2 regions of the Thermopolyspora sp. NPDC052614 genome follow, and region 1 is predicted to be linked to the other one. Evidence: predicted binding sites of a transcription regulator. Region 1 holds the regulator's gene; the other holds the start of a gene.
The links. Region 1 encodes LexA, which represses DNA repair genes until DNA is damaged. Its sites were predicted from a motif close to TCGAACANNTGTTCGA; they were not measured.
Positions count from the first base shown of each region.

Region 2: AB0K60_RS14795 (Rv2578c family radical SAM protein) is a predicted target of LexA. The motif match lies at 1,677-1,692, and genes of this name have one in related genera.

Region 1 is NZ_JBFATZ010000001.1:172,871-184,269, forward strand. It holds gene AB0K60_RS00705 (long-chain fatty acid--CoA ligase) at 1-1,341, opposite strand, end outside; gene AB0K60_RS00710 (cytochrome P450) at 1,521-2,768, shown strand; gene AB0K60_RS00715 (cytochrome P450) at 2,910-4,145, shown strand; gene AB0K60_RS00720 (hypothetical protein) at 4,244-5,098, opposite strand; gene leuS (leucine--tRNA ligase) at 6,343-8,802, shown strand; gene lexA (transcriptional repressor LexA) at 9,182-9,889, opposite strand; gene AB0K60_RS00735 (hypothetical protein) at 10,579-10,764, shown strand; gene nrdR (transcriptional regulator NrdR) at 11,128-11,399, shown strand, end outside.
Region 2 is NZ_JBFATZ010000006.1:49,176-60,574, forward strand. It holds gene AB0K60_RS14785 (penicillin-binding transpeptidase domain-containing protein) at 1-918, shown strand, start outside; gene AB0K60_RS14790 (DUF3040 domain-containing protein) at 1,294-1,566, opposite strand; gene AB0K60_RS14795 (Rv2578c family radical SAM protein) at 1,701-2,747, shown strand; gene AB0K60_RS14800 (hypothetical protein) at 2,874-3,017, shown strand; gene AB0K60_RS14805 (PDZ domain-containing protein) at 3,098-6,472, shown strand; gene AB0K60_RS14810 (50S ribosomal protein L11 methyltransferase) at 6,483-7,220, shown strand; gene AB0K60_RS14815 (SDR family oxidoreductase) at 7,500-8,282, opposite strand; gene AB0K60_RS14820 (helix-turn-helix transcriptional regulator) at 8,370-9,227, shown strand; gene AB0K60_RS14825 (glycosyltransferase family 4 protein) at 9,850-11,145, shown strand; gene AB0K60_RS14830 (trypsin-like peptidase domain-containing protein) at 11,198-11,399, opposite strand, start outside.

The sequences.
Region 1 (11,399 bases):
GACCGCCTCGTGGCTCATGAGGACCTCCTCGACCTCCCGCGGGTAGACGTTGAAGCCACCACGGATGATCATGTCCTTGGCGCGGTCGATGATGGCGTAGTAGCCGTCGGCGTCGCGGGTGGCGATGTCGCCGGTGCGGAACCAGCCGTCGCGGATCACCTCGGCGGTCGCCTCGGGCCGCTTGTAGTAGCCCTTCATCACGTTGTGGCCGCGGATGGCGATCTCGCCGGGGCCCTCGCCCTCGATGGTGTTCCAGTTCTGGTCGACGAGCTTCATCTCCACGCCCCAGACCGGGGTGCCGATCGTGCCGGCCTTGGCCGGGCGGCCGGGCTGGTTGAAGCTCGCCACCGGCGAGGTCTCCGACAGGCCGTACCCCTCCAGGACCGGGACGCCGAAGGTCTGCTCGAAGTCCTTGAGCACCTCCACCGGCAGCGACGCGCCGCCCGAGACGCATGTCTGCAGGCCGTCGGGGATCTGCTCGCCCTCGGCCTTGACCGTCGTCACCAGGCTCCAGTACATGGTCGGCACGCCGGCGAAGAAGGTCACCTTCTCGTTGCGCATCAGCTCGAGCGCGGGCTTGGCCTCGAAGCGCGGCAGCAGCACCACGGTGGCGCGGCGCAGGAAGCCGGTGTTCATGACCACGGTCTGGCCGAAGGAGTGGAACAGCGGCAGCGTGGCCAGGTAGACGTCGTCGCCGGCGCTCTCGAACATCGCGTCCGACACCATGGCGTTCATGAGCATGTTCATGTGGGAGAGCTCGGCGCCCTTGGGGCGGCCGGTGGTGCCGCTGGTGTAGAGGATGACGGCGGTGTCCTCGGGCGCGGTCGGCGCCGTCGAGAACTCGCCGGACATGCCGTCCAGCGCCCCCCAGAAGACCTCGGCGCCCTCGATCGAGGACGTCGTGGCGAGCGGGGTCGCGGGCAGCACGATGAAGTTGCGCGGCTTCACGTCGTCCCGGCCCGCGGCGTACTCGTCGAAGCCCGCCTTGCCGCGCTGCCCGAGGGGCAGCTCCGGGGTGCCCTCGAAGCAGAAGAACGCCTTGGCGTCGGAGTCGTCGAGGTGGTAGGCGATCTCCCTGGGCTGGAGCAGGACGTTCAGCGGGACGACGGTCGCCCCGGCCTTGAGGATGCCGTAGTAGACGAACGGGAAGTACGGCAGGTTCGGGCAGGCGATCGCGACCTTGTCGCCCCTGCCGATGCCGCGTGCGGCCAGCAGGTTGGCCACCTGGTTGGCCACGGTGTTGATCAAGGAGTAGGGCAGGCGCATCTCGCCGAAGACGATCGCGGTCCGGTCGGGGGTGACCCGGGCGCTGTCCTCCAGCACGATCGACAGGTTCAGCATCGAACTCTCCTTAGTCCGCCTCGCGTACGGCAGGGACCATCCTCGCATTCGAGGCATACCTACTGGTACGTAACTTCATGTAACGAATTTATTGAAGATGGATGGGTTGGTAGATTGGCGGTGGTGATCCGCGAGTCCGCGGGCGTCTTACGGGCCGAGGCGGTCCGGGAGGTGCGGCGATGACGGTGGTACCCGAGATCAACCTGTCCGACGTCGCGTTCTGGCGGCGTCCGATGGAGGAGCGGCTGGCGGCCTTCGCGCGGCTCCGGGCGCTCGACCGGCCGGTGTTCATGCCGGAGGTCAAGATCCCCTTCCTGCCGCAGGGACGCGGCTACCACGCCCTGGTGCGGTACGCCGACGTCACCGAGGCCGGCCGCAACGCGGGGGTGTTCAGCAGCGAGCCCGCCGCCAACAGCGTGCCCGACCTGCCGCGCTGGATGGCCGTCTACTTCGGCTCGATGATCAACATGGACGATCCCCGGCACGCCCGGCTGCGGCGCATCGTGTCGCGGGCGTTCACGCCGCGCATCCTCACCAAGATGGAGGAGGATCTGCAGCGGGCCGCGCACCGGATCGTGGCCGAGGCCGAGGAGGAGGGCGACTTCGTCACGCAGATCGCCGCCAAGCTGCCGGTGCGGGTCACCTGCGACATGATGGGGATTCCGCAGGCGTGGCAGGACGAGGTGCTTCGCCGTACGAACCTGATCCTGGGCAACATGGACCCGGAGTACACCGGCCTGGAGCCACGGTTCGGGCGGGTGAACATCGCCCGCGGCCTGGCCAAGCTCCTCGGCGCCGGGCACGCGCTCAGCCGCATGGCCAAGCGGCTCGGCCGGGAGCGGCGCCGCGACCCCACCGGGGACCTGACGAGCCTGCTGGTGAACGGCGAGGAGCGGCTGACGCCGCAGGAGCTGGGGTCGTTCTTCATCCTGCTGGTGGTGGCGGGCAGCGAGACCACGCGCAACGCGATCGCGCACGCGCTGACGCTGTTCACCGACCATCCCGAGCAGCGCGAGCTGCTGCTGAGCGACTTCGACCGGTACATGCCGGGCGCGGTGGAGGAGGTCGTGCGCTACGCCAGCCCGGTGGTCCAGTTCCGCCGCACGCTCACCCGGGACCACGAGATGAACGGGCACACCTATCGCAAGGGCGACAAGGTGCTGCTGTACTACGGCTCCGCCAACCGGGACGAGTCGGTCTTCACCGACCCGGACGTCTTCGACATCACGCGTAACCCCAACCCGCACGTGGGGTTCGGCGGGCCCGGTCCGCACTACTGCCTCGGGGCGCACCTGGCCCGGCGGGAGATCACGGTGATGTTCCGCGAGTTGTTCGACCGGTGGCCTCGGCTGCGGGCGGCGGGGGAGCCCGACCGCCTGCTGTCGAACTTCATCAACGGCGTGAAACACCTGCCGTACGCCACCTGAACACGGTTCTCGCGCCGGATTCGCCGCGGGAATCCGGCGCTTGCGACAGGATCGAACGTAGGGGGCGTGCGGAGGACGTTGCGCGCGGCCTCCTGATGTGGTCAAGATGAACCGAACGCCGTTCTGCTTGGGAGGCTTCCCGTGACCCTGCGGCTCGCGGACATCAACCTGTCGGATCTGGACTTCTGGTCGCGCCCGATGACCGAACGGGAGGAGGCCTTCGCCCTGCTGCGGGCGCAGCCCGGCCCGGTCCACTTCCCGGAGACCGCGTTCGGCGGCCTGCCGAGCGACGGCCGGGGGTACTACGCGATGGTGCGGCACGCCGACATCGTGGCGGCCAGCCGCAGACCGGAGGTGTTCAGCTCCGGCAAGGGCGCCACCACCATCGCCGATCTGCCCACGGAGTTCAACGAGTACTTCGGCTCGATGATCAACATGGACGATCCCCGGCACGCGCGGCTGCGCCGGATCGTCTCCCGGTCCTTCACCCCGAAAATGATCCAGAAGTTCGAGGACGACGTGCGGGCCGTCGCCTCCCGGGTGGTGGACGAGCTGATCGAGCTCGGCCCCGGCCGCGACTTCGTGACCGAGGTGGCCGCCAAGCTGCCCCTGAGGATCATCTGCGACATGATGGGCATCGGCCCCGAGCACCACCAGATGGTGTTCGAGTCCACCAACGTCATCCTGTCCGGCGGCGACCCCGAGTTCGTCGAGGACCTCAACGAGCTCGCCACGCTGCTGCTCACCCACGCGCAGCGGCTGCAGGATCTGGTCACCTCTCTCGCGCAGGAGCCGGGAGAAGGACTGATCAAGGCGCTGACCAGCGCGAACATCGACGGCGAGAAGCTGACGATGCAGGAACTCGGCTCGTTTTTCATCCTGCTCGTGGTGGCAGGGAACGAGACCACCCGCAACGCCATCGCCCACGGCCTGCACCTGTTCACCGAGAACCCCGAGCAGCGCGAGCTGCTGCTCGCCGACTTCGACGGGCGCATCGGCGGCGCCGTCGAGGAGATCGTGCGCGTCGCGTCGCCGGTCGCGTGGATGCGCCGCACCCTCACCCGCGACTACGAGCTGAACGGCACCCCGTACAAGGAGGGCGACAAGGTTCTGCTCTACTACTGGGCGGCCAACCGGGACGAGGACGTCTTCACCGACCCGTACCGATTCGACATCCTCCGCGACCCCAACCCGCACGTGGGATTCGGCGGGCCGGGGCCGCACTTCTGCCTGGGGGCGCACCTGGCCCGGCGGGAGATCACCGTCATGTTCCGTGAGCTGTTCACCCGCCTGCCGCGGATCCGCTCGGTCGGCGAGCCGTCCCGGCTGCGCTCCAGCTTCATCAACGGCATCAAGCACCTGACCTGCGAATTCTGAGGTCACCCGGCCGGCCGTGGCGCTCATGGGCGCTCATGCCCATGAGCGTTCGTACGGCGGACGCCCCGGAGGAAGGCCGGCGCCGGGGCGTCCGGAGGTCACGCGCCGTTGACGCGGACCTGGCTGAAGACGGTGTTGATGTCCGGGCGCAGCTCGCGCTTGGAGTCGGGCACCGACATGTACACGATCGATGGCAGCCTGGCGCCGGTGTCGATCGCCGCCACCACCATCGTGGTCTTGGCGTCGCCCGCGGTCACCTGGTAGGCCATGAGTTCCGCCTTATTGCCGTTGACCGTCATCTTCTGCTGAACGGTCTTCACGATCGTGTTGCCCGACGGGAAGAACTTGATCCGGGCCTGGTACGCGACCGCGCTCACCACCGTGGCGAGCTTGTCCGGCGAGGTGTACTTGGAGCTGAGCGACTGAGCCAGCGGACCGGTCATCACCTGGGCGAACTGCGGCTTGCCGGTGGGGTCGGTGCCCGCCGCGACGTACTGGCGGGTCGTGTAGCCGTAGGCCGTGCGGATCTTGTCGGTGCGCGTGTCCTGCCGCCAGGCGCCGCCCAGCCTGGGCACGACGAGGGCCGCCGCCTGGTCGGTGATCGTGCCGTTCACCGGGGATGCCTGGCCGGTGTACTTGGGCAGCCGCCTGCGGGTCGACGTGGGCTTGGTGGTCGTGCCCCCTTGGCTCGCGGTCGGCTTGGCCTGGGCCGTCGCGTCGCCGTCATCGGCCGCGGACGCGAGCGGGCCGGCGAGGAACGCCCACGCCACCACGCCCGCCATCGCGATGACCACCGAGCCGACCAGGGCGAACAGCCAGATCGGGCGGCCGCCCGTGTTCAGCTCCTCCTCCTCGCCGATGGCCTGGTAGTTCTCGCCGAAGACGGTGTTCCACAGCTCCTGCTGACGCTCGGGCGGCGGGGTCTTCGGGCCGCTGATCTGGCCGGCGGTCACGAACGGCCGGTAGGGGTCGTCGCCCCCCTGCGGACCTCCGGGCTGTGCCCCCGGTTGCGGGCCTCCGGGCTGTGTCTGGCCCGGGTGGCCCGGCTGGGGGCCGCCCGGCTGCGGATGGCCCTGTGGGGGCTGAGGGCCGTTTTGCGGATGCGGTTGGTGTCCGTGAGGGTGTCCGGGGCCGCCCGGGGGGTGCGGGCCGGGCTGAGCGCCGCCCGCGGAAGGACCTCCCTGGTACTGGCCTCCCTGGTTCGGGGCCGGGGGGTTCGGGCCGTTCTGGGGGTGTCCGCCGTGGTTCGGGCCGCCGTGGTTTGGACCGCCATGATTCGGACCGGCGTGGTTCGGGCCGCCGGATCCCGGGGCACCGGGAGGGGCCGCGTGGCCCGGGGGATGCGTCATACGGGCGCCGTCGGCGGGGGCGTCGCCGTACCTTGTCGCGGTCTCGCCCGGCACCGGGGCGGGGAAGGGGTTCGACTGACCGCCGAGCCGTGCGGTCTGCTCATAGGAGCGGGAGTCCGGCGGGCCGGGCGGACGGCCCTGCGCCTCGCGTCCGAACGGATCCGGGCCGGGCGAACCGGCGGCACCGTGCGCGGGGCCGTGGGCGCCGGGTTCGGCGCCGGAGGGGCCGTACGGGCCCGGCCGGCGGTGCGGCTCCGGGTGTCCGCCGCCGGGCATGCCGAAGGGTGGAGGGACCGGTTCGCGCCCTTGGGGCGCTTGCGGCCATGCCGGCATCGGGGGCTGGCTGCTGTGCTCCGGGGCCATGGCTGGCGTACCTCCCGCGGTCATGCCCGGTTTGGGGGTGGTCGGCATGATCTCATGCGCGCCAGGGGGTTCCGCAGCGAAACCGGAGAACGCGTCCCTGAACTGGTGCCCAGAGGGGTCCGTCGGAGGATCCTGCATCGGCAGGCTCCACTCCGCTGAAACGTCTTCCGGTCCCGTCGGGACTGAGTTGGCCACGCGGCGACCCTAAACCAATGGGACAGAAGAGGTCACAACGGATCTATCACCATCGGGTATCGCCGATCGGATCCGCGCGAGGCGGTCGCCGGGACGACGCAAAGACGATGAATACCCCTTGCAACCTGCGCTAGTCTTTCAGTATGCGTTCCGCGACCCTTAGCAGGCCGCATCGACCACGTTGAGCACGTGACCGGTCGATGCGGCTGCCCCTCGTGTGAGCGGGGGGCTTCTTTGTGGGTCGGATCGGTCGTTCACCGGCGCAGACATAACCAAAGGGACAATCACCCATGAGCGAGCAGTACGAGCCGAAGGCGCTGCAGGAGAAGTGGCAGCGACGCTGGGAGGAACTGGACCCGTTCCGCGCCGGCGAGGACCCGGACGACGACCGCCCTCGCAAGTACCTGCTCGACATGTTCCCCTACCCCTCCGGCGACCTCCACATGGGTCACGGAGAGGTGTTCGCCATCGCCGACGTGGTGGCCCGCTACTGGTTCCACAAGGGCTACAACGTGCTGCACCCGATCGGGTGGGACTCCTTCGGCCTGCCGGCCGAGAACGCCGCGATCCGCCGCAACGCGCACCCCGCCGAGTGGACCTACGCCAACATCGAGACGCAGGCGGCGTCGTTCCGCCGCTACGCGATCTCCTTCGACTGGTCGCGCCGCCTGCACACCAGCGACCCCGAGTACTACCGGTGGAACCAGTGGCTGTTCAACCGGTTCTTCGAGCGCGGCCTGGCCTACCGCAAGGGCGGGCTGGTCAACTGGTGTCCGCAGGACCAGACGGTGCTCGCCAACGAGCAGGTGGTGGGCGGCCACTGCGAGCGCTGCGGCGCCGAGGTGATCCGCCGTGAGCTGACCCAGTGGTACTTCAAGATCACTGACTACGCGCAGCGGCTGCTCGACGACATGGCCCAGTTGGAGGGCGGCTGGCCCGAGCGCGTGCTGACCATGCAGCGCAACTGGATCGGCCGGTCCACCGGCGCGGACGTCAAGTTCCGCATCGAGGGCCGCGACGAGCCCGTCACCGTCTACACCACGCGGCCGGACACGCTGTTCGGCGCCACGTTCTTCGTGGTCGCCGCCGACGCGCCGCTGGCCGAGGAGATCGTCGCGCCCGACCGCCGGGAGGCCCTGGAGGCGTACCGGGCCGAGGTGGCCAAGCTGTCCGACATCGAGCGGCTGTCCACCGAGAAGGAGAAGACCGGCGTCTTCCTGGGCACGTACGCGATCAACCCGGTGAACGGCGAGCGCCTGCCGGTGTGGGCCGCCGACTACGTGCTGGCCGACTACGGCCACGGCGCGATCATGGCGGTGCCCGCGCACGACCAGCGCGACCTGGACTTCGCGCTGAAGTTCGGCCTGCCGGTGAAGGTCGTGGTGCACACCGGCCTGGCCGACCCGGGCGAGACCGGCGTCGCCACGCCGGGCGAGGGCACGCTGGTCAACTCCGGGCCGCTGGACGGGCTGAGCAAGGCCGAGGCGATCGCGAAGATCATCGAGATCCTGGAGGCCGACGGCACCGGCACCGCCGCGGTCAACTACCGGCTGCGCGACTGGCTGCTGTCCCGCCAGCGGTTCTGGGGCACGCCGATCCCGATCATCCACTGCCCCGACTGCGGCGAGGTCCCCGTACCGGACGACCAGCTGCCGGTCACCCTGCCCGACCTGCGCGGCGAGGCCCTGGCGCCCAAGGGCGTCTCCCCGCTGGCCTCGGCCACCGAGTGGGTCAACGTCGACTGCCCCAAGTGCGGCGGCCCCGCCAAGCGGGACACCGACACGATGGACACCTTCGTCGACTCCTCCTGGTACTTCCTGCGGTACTGCTCGCCCCAGCTGGAGGACGCGCCGTTCGACCAGGAGCCGGTGCGCAGGTGGGGCCCGATCGACCAGTACGTGGGCGGCGTGGAGCACGCCGTGCTGCACCTGCTGTACGCGCGGTTCTTCACCAAGGTCCTGTACGACATGGGCATGGTCGACTTCACCGAGCCGTTCACCCGGCTGCTCAACCAGGGCCAGGTGATCAACGGCGGCAAGGCCATGTCGAAGTCGCTGGGCAACGGCGTCGATCTGGGCCAGCAGATCGAGGAGTTCGGCGTCGACGCGATCCGGCTGACCATGGTCTTCGCCGGGCCGCCGGAGGACGACATCGACTGGGCCGACGTCTCGCCGGGCGCGTCGCAGAAGTTCCTGTCCCGCGCCTTCCGCGTGATGGTCGAGGCCGGGGCCGCCACCGCCCCCGGCATCTCCTTCGCGGGCGGCCACGAGGAACTGCGCCGGGTCACCCACCGCACGATCGACGAGGTCACCCGGCTGATCGAGGCGCAGCGGTTCAACGTCGCCGTGGCCCGCATGATGGAGCTGACCTCGGCCATCCGCAAGGCGATCGACTCCGGCCCCGGCGCGGCCGACCCCGCCGTCCGCGAGGCCGCCGAGACGCTGGCCATCATGCTCTCCCTGGTCGCGCCGTACGCGGCCGAGGAGGGCTGGGAGCGGCTGGGCCACGGCCCGACGATCGCCCGCGCCCCCTGGCCCGAGGCCGACCCCGCCCTGCTGGTCGTCGAGTCGGTCACCTGCGTCGTCCAGGTCGCCGGCAAGGTCAGGGACCGCCTGGAGGTCTCCCCGGACATCTCCGACGCCGACCTGGAGGCCCTGGCGCTCGCCTCGGAGAAGGTCCAGGGCTACCTGTCCGGCGCCCCCCGCAAGGTGATCGTCCGCGCGCCGAAGCTGGTCAACATCGTCCCCTGACGGCGTCCGTCGGGTGAACGTCCCCCGGCGGGGTCTCTGTCGGCCCCGCCGGGCGCTGCTGGACCCGCCGAGCGCTGCTGGGCCGGTGCCGGAGCGTCAAGCTCTCCCGGCGCTTCGCGGCCCGGCGATCTGATCGCTTACCCCGCACCCGTCACTCTCGGCTCGTCGGGGGCGGTCGCCGCTCATCCGGCGGCAGGCAGGCCGGTGCCCACCTCACGTGGCCGACACGACGCCCGGCCGTGCGCCGCCGCCCCCGTGCGCGGCGTCCGCAGGCCCCTCGAAGCACGTCCATGCGCCGATGGCGGGATGATCGGCAGATGCCGCGGCTCCCAGGCCGCCCGGAGGCGGCCTGGGGTGGCCCGAGGAGCGCGCGAAGAGGTCAGAGGCGGCGGAGGACGGCCACCACGCGACCCAGAACCGTGGCCTCGTCGCCGGGGATCGGATCGTAGGAGGAGTTCTGCGGGACGAGCCAGACGTGGCCGTCCTTGCGCTTGAAGGTCTTGACCGTCGCCTCGCCGTCGATCATGGCCGCGACGATGTCGCCGTTGTCGGCGACGGGCTGCTGGCGCACCACCACCCAGTCGCCGTCGGCGATCGCGGCCTCGATCATCGAGTCTCCGGCCACTTGGAGGAGGAACAGCGTGCCCTCGCCGACGAGCTGCTTGGGCAGCGCGAAGACGTCCTCGACCCGCTCCTCGGCGAGGATCGGCCCACCGGCGGCGATGCGGCCCACCAGCGGCACGTAGGCGGCCGTGGGGCGGTTGATGCCGGGCTCCTCCGTGCCCGCGTCGGGGTCCACCCACAGCACCGGCTCACCGGGCAGCCGCACCTCCAGCGCGCGCGGGCGGTGCGGGTCGCGGCGCAGGTAGCCCTTGCGCTGCAGCGCGGTGAGCTGGTGCGACACGCTCGAGGTGCTGGTGAGCTGGACGGCCTCGCCGATCTCGCGCATCGAGGGCGGATAGCCGCGCCGCTGCACCGAGTCGCGGATCACCTCGAGAATCTTGCGCTGCCGGGGGGTGAGCCCCAGGGAGTCGCGTCGGCGTACCGCCAAGTCGACGGGTGTGCCCGCCTCGTTGTTTTCGGTCATGAATCCTCCTCGCGGCGTGACCCGTCGAACCCGGTCACGTGCCGACCTTCCGATCCGTATTCTTTGTGTCGCACACAGCGACCGTACCTCTATTCAAGATCATCATCAAACAATTGTTCGAGAGTCCTCGAAAATGACGGTGCCGTGGTGTACAACATCGTACGGGAGTTCGATCGATATGGTGTTCGATTTCGATCTTACTTCTGAATCCGATTCTCGCGGTTAGGGAGGCGGCAATGCGGCCCGACGCGTCAACATCCCGGATCAGACCCCCTGGCGAGCCCGCTCGCGCGAGCGCCACATCGTCTCCCGGCCGAGCGCCCGCCGAACACCTTGCCCCGGTCATCCCGATTACGTGCGCAATGCGATCGGCCAAAGCGGGAAAGATCCGGAAAAGCTCCGGCCCGCGCACCGAATCCGTGCCGTCACGCGATTCGGAGCTTGCGGCGAGGACCACCCCGCCTCCGCCGCGCCGCGCCTCCGGCCACAGGCCTCCGCCCCCGGCGCCCGACTCGCGGGTCGCCGCGAAGAAGCGCCGGGGCCCCGATACGGCGCCTGCCGGGGCGGCCGGGGGCGGTGCGGGGTCGCGGCCGGTCGGGAGGGCGCGGCGGGGCGCTACGGCGGCCTACGGGCGCGAGACCGTGGCCCGACGGCAGCCGGCCCGACGGCGGCCGGAGCGACGGCGGCCGATGAGGCGGCCGCCGGTGGGGCGGCGGCCGGTCCGGCTGACCAGACGGGGCCGGGTCCTGGTGGCGGTGGCGGTCCTGGTGGCCGTTGCGGGGGCGCTGCTGCTGGGCACGCGGGTCGGCATGAGCATCGCGTCCGCGGACCGCCTCGCCGCCCCTGCCGCCTTGGCCGCCTTGGCCGGCCATTGACCGAACCTCGCCGTTCGCTCGCCGTTTGACGCGTGACGGGGAAGTTCCCGTCTGTTCCGGATGTCCCCTCTGGCGCATCGTTTGCCGTGGTCACACAGCCGCACCCGCGTCCCGGCCGCCCGTTGCGACACGCCGACGGCGCAGCCGTCTTGTGGCCGGTGAGCAGTGCTTTCGCGGCCGGGTGCCGCTCTCGACTTGCGCTCACGGTTGGGCACTTCTAGGGTGGGGACCACAAGATGTAGTAGTTACACCGCTGTACTTCACCATAGCTTGTGTTTCCATTACCGCACTGTGGTACGCCGCAGGGCGTGCGCGAGCGTTCCGTGAAGTCCGGGGGTCCTGGGGAAAGGGGGAAACGGCGCGATGCACTGCCCATTCTGCCGACACCCGGACACCAGGGTCATCGACAGCCGTTCCACCGAGGACGGCGCGGCGATCCGCCGCAGGCGCACCTGCCCCGAGTGCGGGCGCAGGTTCACCACACAGGAGACCGTGCTGCTCATGGTGAGCAAGCGCAGCGGGGTGACCGAGCCCTTCTCCCGCGACAAGGTCATCGCCGGCGTACGGCGGGCCTGCCAGGGAAGGCCGGTCAGTGAGGACTCGCTGGCCAAGCTCGGCCAGCGGGTGGAGGAGGC
Region 2 (11,399 bases), on a different contig from region 1:
AAGGGCGCCGAGGGCGAATCGGTGCGCACCACCCTGGACATGTCGGTGCAGGCCGCCGCCGTGAACGCGGTGCGGGACGTGGACAAGCCCACCTCGCTCGTGGCGATCCGGCCGTCCACCGGGGAGATCCTCGCCGTCGTCAACAACCGGGGCGGCTTCAACCGGGCGCTGGAGGGCGGTTACGCGCCCGGATCGACGTTCAAGACCGTCACCGCCGCGGCGCTGCTGGCCGAGGGCGTGGCCCCCGACGAGCGGGTCACCTGCCCCAAGAACGCCGTCATCGGCGGCCTGAAGATCCGCAACTCCGACAACGAGGCGTTCGGCGCGATCTCGTTCACCGACTCCTTCGCCCACTCGTGCAACACCACGTTCGCGCCGCTCGCCGCCAAGCACCTGGGGGCCCGCAAGCTGCAGGAGGCGGCCGAATGGTTCGGCTTCAACCAGGCGCCGCGCATCGGCGTCCCCGCCGCCAAGCCCAACATGCCCCTGGCGTCCAGCGACGCCGAACTCGCCGCCGAGTCGTTCGGCCAGGCCAGGATCACCGCCAGCCCGCTGGTGATGGCCGGGGTCGCCGCCGCCGTCGCCGACGGCTCCTGGCGCCCGCCCACCCTGGTCGCCTCGCCCGAACGTAAGGGCACGCCCAAGCCGCTGCCCGACGGCGTCGCCGAGCGCCTGCGCCCGATGATGAGGGCCGTGGTGACCAGGGGCACCGCCGCCAAGGCCGGGCTGCCCGAGGGCACGGCGGGCAAGACGGGCACCGCCGAGTTCGGCACCGGGCCCAAGCTGAACACCCACGCCTGGTTCATCGGCTACCGGGGGAACCTGGCGTTCGCCGTCGTAGTCGAGGGCGGCGGCGGAGGCGGCGCGGTCGCCGCGCCCGTCGCCGCCAAGTTCCTGCGCGGCCTCGCCTCCACCTGATCCGCGCGGCCGGCATCGGCTCCGCCGTGTTATTCGGGTCGCTGGGGAATCTGGTGTTCGCGCCGATGATGTCCGCCGTGGTGACCAGGGGGACCGCCGGGCAAGGCCGGGCCGCCCGAGGGCACGGCGGGCAAGACGGGCACCGCCGAGCCCGGCACCGGGCCCAACGCCCAACGGCCACGCCCGGTTCATGCCACCGGGGGAATCCGGCGTCCGCCGTCGTGGTCGAGGGGGGCGGCGACGCGGTCGCCGTGCCCGTCGCGGCCGAGTTTCACGCCCCGGGAATCGGCCTCCCGGGACCGCGCAGGAGACGCGGTGGCGGGAACGGCATGCGAAAGAGCCGCCTGGGCGGCAACCGGGCCGGGGCCGCCCCGGTCAGAAGGCGAGGGCGGCGGCGTCGTGGCGGAACGCCATGATCAGCAGCGTGGTGATCAGGGTCGCGATCAGCAGCCAGCTCACCAGGATGATGATCGTGGACCGGCTCGGGCGGCGGCGCGCGGGTCGGGTGGCCCGGCGGCGCTCGGCGTTCTCTCTGCGCTCGACACGGTCGTTGAACGACTCCAGCCGGGCGGCGAGTCGCGGATCCTCGTCACTGAGGTGACGCTCGATCTGCGCAAGCAATCGCTCCTCGTCCCGCGACCAGGCCATGCCGGACCTCCCGCAACGCAAGGTTTGTAGCGACGTTCTGCCCAGACATGAAGATCATTAGCCGTGTCGTTGCTCGCAATTTACAACGGGCTTCCATGTTGCGATCATCATCGAACGGCTGTTCTAATCAAGGCATGCGCTGGGACAATCTGCGGCCGTCCGCGACCGGCGAGGGCGATTCGGCTCCAGCCCTGATCCCCAGGGGGGCGGTCGTCCGGACCTTCGACACCCCCGAGTTCCGGGGCATCACCTTCTACGAGGTCCAGGCCCGGTCGATCATCAACCGCGTCCCCGGCTCCTCGCGCGTGCCCTTCGAATGGACGATCAACCCCTACCGGGGGTGCTCCCACGCGTGCGTCTACTGCTTCGCCCGCAAGAGCCACACCTACCTGGATCTGGACGCCGGGCGCGACTTCGACTCCAAGATCATCGTGAAGGTCAACGCCGCCGAGCTCGCCCGCCGGGAGCTGGCCGCGCCCCGATGGCGGGCCGCGGCCGGGCGGCCGCACATCGCGCTGGGGGCCAACGTCGACTGCTATCAGCGCGCCGAGGGGCGCTACCGCCTGATGCCCGGCATCCTGCGGGCCCTGATCGACGCCGCCCAGCCGTTCTCCATCCTCACCAAGGGCTCGCTGATCCTGCGCGACCTGGAGCTGCTGACCGAGGCCGCGCACGTCACCGGGGTGCAGGCGAACGTGTCGGTCGGGTTCACCGACGAGCGGGCCTGGCGGCCGGTCGAGCCCGGCACGCCGTCGCCGCGCAAGCGACTGGAGGTCTGCGCCACGCTCAACGAGCACGGCGTCGGCTGCGGGGTGCTGATGGCGCCCATCCTCCCCTACCTCACCGACTCGCCGGCTCAACTGGAGCGCACCGTGCGGGCGATCGCCGAGGCCGGCGCCACCCACGTCACGCCGATCGTGCTGCATCTTCGTCCCGGGGCGCGCGAGTGGTTCATGGCGTGGCTGTCGCGCGAGCATCCCCGCCTGGTCCCCCGCTATCTGGAGCTGTACGGGCGGGGCGCCTACGCCCCCAGGGCGTACCAGGAGCGCGTCGCCGCCACCGTCAGGGAGCTGGCCGAGCGGCACGGCGTCGGCAGGTCCGCCGCGAGGCCCGCGCACGCGGGCAGCGCTCCCCCGCCGGCCGCGCCCGCGCCCGGGGCCGAGCAGCTGACCCTGCTCTGAGCCAAGCACTGCCCAGGAAAGCTCCGATTCGTCGCCATATGAGGTGATTGGCGACATTTGCGGGTATCACTCGCGCGCTGTCAGGGGGCGCGCGGCGCGTCCCCGCACCCATGAGAAGGGGGAACCATGGGCGACCAACGTAAGAAACCTGTGAAATCTTCGAGCAAGGCCAAAAAGGCGGCCATCAAGGCCACCCGCGAGGCGAAACAGGCCAAGAAGATGGCACGACGCGGCGAGCTGGTACTAGAGCCCGACGTGGAACGGGACTGACCCCGGCTTTCAGGTGGCCGGCGCTTATTCGCCTTGTCTAAAGGCGCGTCTATAGTGCCGTTGACCGCCTGATCACCATCGTGAGGGATTCGATGCCCGCCTACCTGCGCTTCCCGACGATCTTTCGTGACGTCATCGTGTTCGTGTCCGAGGACGATCTGTGGATGGTGCCCGCAGCAGGCGGTCGCGCGTTCCGCCTGACCGCGGGCGTCGCGGAGGCGGGCTACCCCCGCTTCTCGCCCGACGGCGAGCACCTCGCCTTCGTCGGCCGCGAGGAGGGCCCCGACGAGGTCTACGTGATGCCGGCCGAGGGCGGCCCCGCCCGCCGCGTCACCCACCAGGGCGCCCGCTGCACCGTCACCACCTGGGACCCCGACGGCAACGTGATCTACGCCAGCGACGACGGGCAACCCTTCGCCGGACGCAAATGGCTGCACAAGATCAACCCCGCCGACCCCGCCGACGTGCCCCACCGCCTGCCGTACGGACCGGCGAACTCCATCTCCTACGGCCCGTCCGGCGGCGTCGTGCTCGGTCGCAACACCGCCGACCCGGCCCGCTGGAAGCGCTACCGGGGCGGCACCGTCGGCGACCTGTGGATCGATCCCACCGGCGACGGCGAGTTCACCCGCCTGCTCTCCCTCGCCGGCAACCTCGCCTCCCCCTGCTGGGTCGGCGACCGCGTCTACTTCCTGTCCGACCACGAGGGCATCGGCAACGTCTACTCCTGCACCCCCGACGGCGCCGACGTGCGCCGGCACACCGACCACGCCGACTACTACGCCCGCAACCTCTCCGGCGACGGCCACCGCCTCGTCTACCACGCCGGCGCCGACCTCTACCTGCTCGACCCCGCCGAGGGCGAGTCCCGCCAGGTCCCCGTCCGGGTCGGCAGCTCACGCACCCAGCGCAACCGCCGGTTCGTCCCCGCCGAACGCTACCTCGACAGCGCCACCCTCAACCACGACGGCAGCGGCCTGGCCATCACCACCCGCGGCAAGGCCTACTCCTTCGCCAACTGGGAGGGCCCGGTCCTGCAGCACGGCGAGCCCGACGGCGTCCGCTACCGCCTGCTCACCTGGCTCAACGACCACAAGCGCCTGATCGCCGCGGCCGCCGACGAGTCCGACCGCGAGACCCTGGTGGTGCTCACCGCCGACGGCACCGCCGCCCCCGTACGGCTCGCCCACCTCGACACCGGCCGCGCCACCAACCTGCTCGTCTCCCCCAAACACGACAAGGTGGTCATCACCAACCACCGCAACGAGCTGCTGCTGATCGACCTCACCGCCGACGACCCCGCCGAGGCGACCCTGACCGTCCTCGACTCCAGCCGGTACGGCCGCATCGACGACCCGGCCTGGTCCCCCGACGGCCACTGGCTCGCCTACACCTATCCCCCCAACGCCCAGACCACCTGCATCAAACTGTGCCGCGTCGAGACCGGCGAGACCTTCGACGCCACCCGGCCGGTGCTGCGCGACCGCCGCCCCGCCTTCGACCCCGAGGGCGACTACCTCTACTTCATCGGCGAACGCGTCTTCAACCCCGTCTACGACTCCCTCCAGTTCGACCTGGGCTTCCCGCTCGGCACCCGGCCGTACGTGATCGCCCTGCGCTCCGACGTCCCCTCCCCCTTCGTCCCCCAGCCCCGCCCGCTCAAGGACGAAGGAAAGGACAAGGAGCAGCACGACGCCGACAAGGGCCCGACCGGCGAGGAGAACGGCAAGGACGCCGCCGGGAACGGCGACGCCAAGGACCAGGTCAAGGACGAGACCAAAGACGAGGCCAAGGACCAGGCCAAGGACGCCGACGCGACGGGCGGCGACGGAGCCGACGGGGACGACGCCGAAAAGCCCCTGGAGATCGAGATCGACGGCATCGAACGCCGCGTCGCCGAGTTCCCCGTGCCCGAGGGCCGCTACGGCCGCATCGTCGGCATCAAGGGCAAGGCCATCTACTCCATCTACCCGGTGCAGGGCTCCCTCGGCGACAGCCACTACTCCGACTCCGACGCCCCCTCGGGCAGCCTGCGCGTCTACGACTTCGAGAAGTACAAGCACGACCACTACATCGGCAACGTCGGCGACTTCGCCCTCGGCCCCGACTTCGCCACCCTGCTGTACCGTTCCGACCGCAGGCTCCGCGTCATCAAGGCCGGGGAGACCCCGCCGGACGAGGACTCCCCCGGGCGCAGCAGCGGCTGGATCGACCTGAGCCGCGTCAAGGTCTCGGTCCGCCCCGAGGCCGAGTGGCGGCAGATGTTCCGCGAGGCCTGGCGCCTGCAGAAGGAGCACTTCTGGGTCGAGGACATGGCCGGCGTCGACTGGGACCGCGTCTACGACCGCTACCTGCCGCTGGTGGACCGGGTCGGCACCCGCGGCGAGTTCTCCGACCTGCTGTGGGAGCTGCACGGCGAGCTCGGCACCTCGCACGCCTACGAGATGGGCGGCGAGTACCGCCCCCGCCCGCACTACTGGCAGGGCAAACTCGGCGTCGACTGGGAGTACCGCGACGGCGTCTACACCGTCGGCCGCATCGTCGGCGGCGACTCCTGGAGCCCGGAGACCACCTCCCCGCTCAACCGCCTCGGCGTGGACGTCCGCCCCGGCGACGCCGTGCTCGCCATCGACGGCCAGCCGATCGGCCCCGCCGCCTCCCCCGGCCTGCGCCTGGTCAACCAGGCCGACCAGGAGGTCCAGCTCACCATACGGCGCGGCGACGAGGAACCCCGTACCGTCACCGTCAAGGCCATCTCCGACGAGCAGCCCGCGCGCTACCGCGACTGGGTGGAGGCCAACCGCGCCCACACCCACGAACGCACCGGCGGCCGGGTCGGCTACCTGCACATCCCCGACATGAGCCCCGAGGGCTACGCCGAGTTCCACCGCGGCTTCCTCGCCGAGTACGACCGCGAGGGCCTCATCGTCGACGTCCGCTTCAACGGCGGCGGCCACGTCTCCTCGCTGCTGCTGGAGAAGCTGGCCCGCCGCCGCCTCGGCTACGACTTCCCCCGCTGGGGCGTCCCCGAGCCCTACCCGCCGGAGTCGCCGCGCGGCCCGATGGTCGCCATCACCAACGAGTGGGCCGGCTCCGACGGCGACATCTTCAGCCACACCTTCAAGCTGCTCAAGCTCGGCCCCCTCGTCGGCAAGCGCACCTGGGGCGGCGTCATCGGCATCTGGCCCCGCCACCGCCTCGCCGACGGCACCGTGACCACCCAGCCGGAGTTCTCCTTCGCCTTCGACGACGTCGGCTGGCGCGTGGAGAACTACGGCACCGACCCCGACATCGAGGTCGACATCACCCCGCAGGAGTACGCGCAGGGCATCGACGCCCAACTCGACCGCGCCATCGACGTCGCCCTGGAACGCCTGTCCACGCACCCCCCGCACACCCCCAACCCGGCCGACCGCCCCCGTCTCCCCCTCCCCCACCTGCCGCCCCGGCAATGAGGCACAGCCGATGACCTCGCCCCCGCCGGCCCTCCCGGCGACGCCGAAGGCCGTGGTCGAGGCGTGCACCCGCCCCGCCACGCCCGCGTACGTGCCCGAGGTACGGCTCCGCGTCGCCGACGAGGTGTTCGACCTGTGGCAGCGCACCGGCCGCCTGCCGTACTGGGCGTTCGCCTGGGCGGGCGGCCTGGCGCTCGCCCGCCACGTCCTCGACCACCCGGGGCTGATGGCGGGCCGCGCCGTGCTGGACCTGGCCTCCGGCTCGGGACTGGTCGCCATCGCCGCCGCCCGCGCGGGCGCGGCGTCGGTGATCGCCGCCGACATCGACCCCCTCGCCGGCGCCGCCATCGCCCTCAACGCCGAGGCCAACGACGTACGGGTGACCGTGCTCTTGGACGACCTGCTCGCCGCGCCCGATCGACCCTACGGCCACGCTCCGCGATCCGGCCCGGAACCCGGCACGCAATCGGGCCCGAAAGCCGGCCCGAATCGCAGCACGGAATTCGATCCGGATGCGACCGAGGTCGTGCTCGCCGGCGACGTGTTCTACGAACGCCCGATGGCCGAGAGCATCATGGCGTACCTGGAACGCGCCCGGCGGCGCGGCGCCACCGTCGTCGTCGGCGACCCCGACCGCGCCTACCTGCCCCGCCACCGCTTCACCCGCCTCACCACCCACCAGGTGCCGGGCAGCGGCCTGCTGGAGGCCGAGGAGATCAAGACGGCCACGGTCTGGCGTCTCCCCTGACCCGGACGCTCGGGCCGCGTCAACCCGCGGACGGCGCGGACCCGCTCCGGCCGATCGTGCCGAGCAGAAGCCTCGCCATCCGCTCCCCCCCGTCAACGCGGACCGTCTCGGGCCACGGCGGCCGCGCGGGCGACGGGCGCGACCCGTAGGTCCAACGCCACGCCCACGGCGCAGCCCCGATCTCCGTACGACCCCGTGTGGAAGGGCGATTGTGCGATACGACCGGGGTCGTGTGACAAGCCCCGGAGGGATGGACCCGCCTGCGGCGGGATCCTCCGCTCAGGCGCCGGCGCCGCCGTCCACCGGCACGATCGCGCCCGTCACCATCGAGGCCCGGTCGCTCAGCAACCACGCGGCCACCTCGGCCACCTCCTCGGGCTCGGCCATCCGGCCCATCGGCGTCGCAGCCTTGCTGGCCGCGATGACGCCGGGGCTCATCGCCTCCCACTCCTCCATCATCTCCGTGGCGGTGCCGCCGGGGGTGATGCCGTTCACCCGGACGCCCTCACGGGCCCAGGTCACCGCGGCGGTCTCGGTGAGGCTGTTGAGCGCGCGCTTCATGGCCCCGTACGCGGGCAGGGCGGGGTTGGCGCGGCGGCTGCCGATGCTGGAGGTGTTGACGATCGCCCCGCCGCCGTTGCGTCGCATGAGCGCGGCCTCGGCGGTCATGGCGGTCCAGTGCGCGCGGAAATTGACCGCGAACTGCCGGTCGATGTCCTCATCGCTCGTGGTGTCGAGCGGGCCGGGCCGCTGGCCGGCCGCGCCGTTGTTGAACGCGCCGTCGAGCCGCCCGTGCAGTTTCTCGACCTGATCCACGGCGGCGCGGATGCTCGCGCGGTCGGCCAGGTCCATGGTGACGGCGTCGGCGACGCCCCCGCCGGCGCGGATCTCGGCGACGACGCGGTCGAGGGCGTCGGTGGTGCGGGCGGCGAGCACGACGGCGGCGCCCTCGCGGGCGAAGAGCCGGGCCGCGGCCGCGCCGATGCCGCGGCTGGCGCCGGTGATGAGAACGACCTTGCCGGCGAGCAGGCCGACGGGCGTGCTGTCGATGTTGTTCGTCATGCCGGACAGCGTGCGCGGCCCCGGGGACCCGGATACAGGCACAGGCGGTACCACGATGAGCGGCCGCGCGGCAGGCACACTTGGCGTATGGACAAGCACGAGCTCGGGGCGTTCCTCCGCAGCCGACGCGAGCGGCTCCGGCCGGAGGACGTCGGTCTCCCCTCGGGGCCGCGACGCCGGACGCCGGGTCTTCGCCGAGAGGAGGTGGCGGTCCTCGCGCACATCTCCACCGAGTACTACACCCGGCTTGAGCAGGGCAGGGCGCCGCGGCCCTCGGGCGAGGTCCTCGCCGGGATCGCGGGCGCGCTACGGCTCACGGACGCCGAGTCCCACCACCTCCACGTCCTGGCGGGCACCGCGCCGATCCATACCGGACTGCACCGGCGCGACGTGCGCCCGAGCATCCTCGCGCTCCTCGGCCGGCTCCCGCAGACGGCCGCTTTCGTGATATCCGCGGCGTTCGAGGTGCTCGCCTGGAACGATCTCGCGGTCGCCCTGATGGAGGACTTCGCCGCGCTCGACCCGCAGGACCGCAACCTCGCGCGTAAGGCGTTCCTCCGGCCTGCACGGTCCGAGGCGCCGCTGTACGGAATCTCCGACGCCGCCGACTTCCGGCACCACGTCGTCATGGAGCTCCGGTCCGCCCTCGCCCGGTACCCGTCGGATCCCGGGGTGACCGGTCTGGTCGAGGAACTGCGCGACGAGAGCCCCGAGTTCGCCCGGCTCTGGGAGCGGCACGACGTGGCGGCGGCCCCGACGCTCACGAAGACCTTCCGTCACCCGGCCGTCGGGGAGATCACCGTCGACTGCGACTCCCTCAAACTCACCGACCGCGACCAGCACCTGGTGATGTACACCGCGCCGCAGGGATCCCGCGACGCGGACGCCCTGGCCCTGCTGAGCATGCTGGGAACCGGGAGCGTCAACGCGGGCCAGCCGCTCTGACGCGGAGCCCGGCGCGGTGAATCTCGGCGGCTCGCGCGAGCCCGCCGCCCGGCGGCGCGTCCCTGCTCGACGCGAACGAGCCCGAGGGCCGCGCCTTCATCGAGTCGCAGATCGCGGGCGGCGCGCCGTGCCCGTTCCCGACCTGGGAGCGGCAGCGCATGCCCGGCGCGAGCGACGAGGACGTTAGGCGGAGTGCCGCCGCCAGGGCCACCCCGCGGCCGCAGGTATGATCACCCGGCCGCTGCGGCCGGCCGGGGCCGCCGCCCGGCTGCCCAAGGCGCCGGTGAGCTGCTCGTTCCCGTTCAATCAGATCAAGGCGCTGACCGATCAGGGGCACCCGCTGTTCGCCGCGCCGCCGGGCCGGAGTGGGAGTTGCCTGAGGTTCCGGCCGGACATTGGCCGATGTTTTCGCGCCGGAGCGAAACCGCGGCGGCACTTGCGACGTCTAGATGAGGTGAATGCGTAGAGATCACTATTCGGGAGACATCTCCACGTATCGGGGTGACTACACGCCAGGGTGGGAAGTTATGGATATCTCACTCTTGGCTAGGCATCATGCCGCCCGTACGAGGGATCAGAAGCGGACGGCGGGTGTCATAAGCGGAGAAGGGGGCTCCTGCGGGTGTTGAAACGGGGACGCACGGCCGTCGCGCGCGCCGCGCTGGCGCTGCTGCACTTTGTCAACCGGCGGCGCGGGCGGAACGCGCCGCCTCCGGACGACCGCACCGTGCGCCTGCTGCTGCTGCACGCGCACGGCATGGGCGGCACCATCCGGACGGTGATCAACCTCGCCGGGCACCTCGCCCGGGACCGCGACGTCGAGATCGTCAGCCTGGTCCGCGAGAGCGCCGCGCCGTTCTTCCCCATCCCGCCGGGCGTGCGGATGACGTTCCTCGACGACCGCCTGGCCCCCCGCGGCCGGATCGCCCGGATGCTGTCCCGCCGCCCCAGCCGGCTCATGCCGAAGCAGGAGAAGGCCTACCACCGCTTCACCCTCTGGAGCGACCTGCTGCTCATCCGCTACCTGCGCTCCCTGCGCTCGGGCGTGCTGATCACCACCCGCCCCGGCTTCAACCTCGCCGCCGCCCTCTTCGCGCCGCCCGGCGTGATCCTGATCGGCCAGGAGCACGTCACCCTGGACTCGCACGACCCTGAGCTGGTCAAGCTCATCAAACGCCGGTACGGCCGACTCGACGCCCTGGTCACGCTCACCCAGGCCGACCTGAGGCACTACCGCCGCGAGCTGAAGGCGGCCCCGCCGCACCGCCTGGTCCGCATCCCGAACGCGATCGCGCCGCTCGCCGGAGACGTCTCCCGGCTGGAGGAGAAGACCGTCGTCGCCATCGGCCGCATCGTCCGCGCCAAGGGCTTCGACCGGCTCGTCAAGGCGTGGCAGCGCGTCGCCGCCGCCCATCCGGACTGGACGCTGCGCATCTTCGGCGGCGGCACGCCGGAGAACGAGGCGAAGCTGCGCGCGAGGATCGCCGAGGCCGGCCTCGAAGGCAAGATCATCCTCATGGGCAGCACCCCCGAGGTCGGCGTCGAGCTGGCCAAGTCGTCGATCTACGTGGTCAGCTCGCGGTACGAGGGCTTCGGCATGACGATCCTGGAGGCGATGAGCAAGGGCGTGCCGGTGGTCAGCTTCGACTGCCCGCACGGCCCCCGCGAGATCATCACCCACGGCCACGACGGCCTGCTGGTACGCTCCACCAAGACCGCCGCCCTGGCCGGCGCGATCTGCCGTCTCATCGAGGACGAGCCGCTGCGCCGCGAACTCGGCCGCAACGGCCTGCGGACCGCGTCGGCGTACGACATGGGCGAGATCGGCCCGCAGTGGGACCGCCTTCTCGCCGAGCTGGTCGCCGCTCGTGACGGGGACCAGGTCTCGGCTCCGGTTCTCGTCGACTCCAGTGCCTGAATGGGCTGATCCCGTTCTGAGAAACAAAGGGACGCCCTTTACTTTGTAGATCTCAGACGGTGAGCGGGCCCAGTTCGACGGGTTCGGCGATCACATCGACGAGCGCGCCGTTGCGCAGGACGGTGATGTGCAGGGGGCGGCCGATCGCCTCGGCGAACATCAGCCGTTGCAGCGCCTGGGCGTCCACGACCGGCTTGCGGGCCGCCGTCAGGACCAGGTCCCCCGGCCGCAGCCCGGCCTTCGCCGCGGGCGAC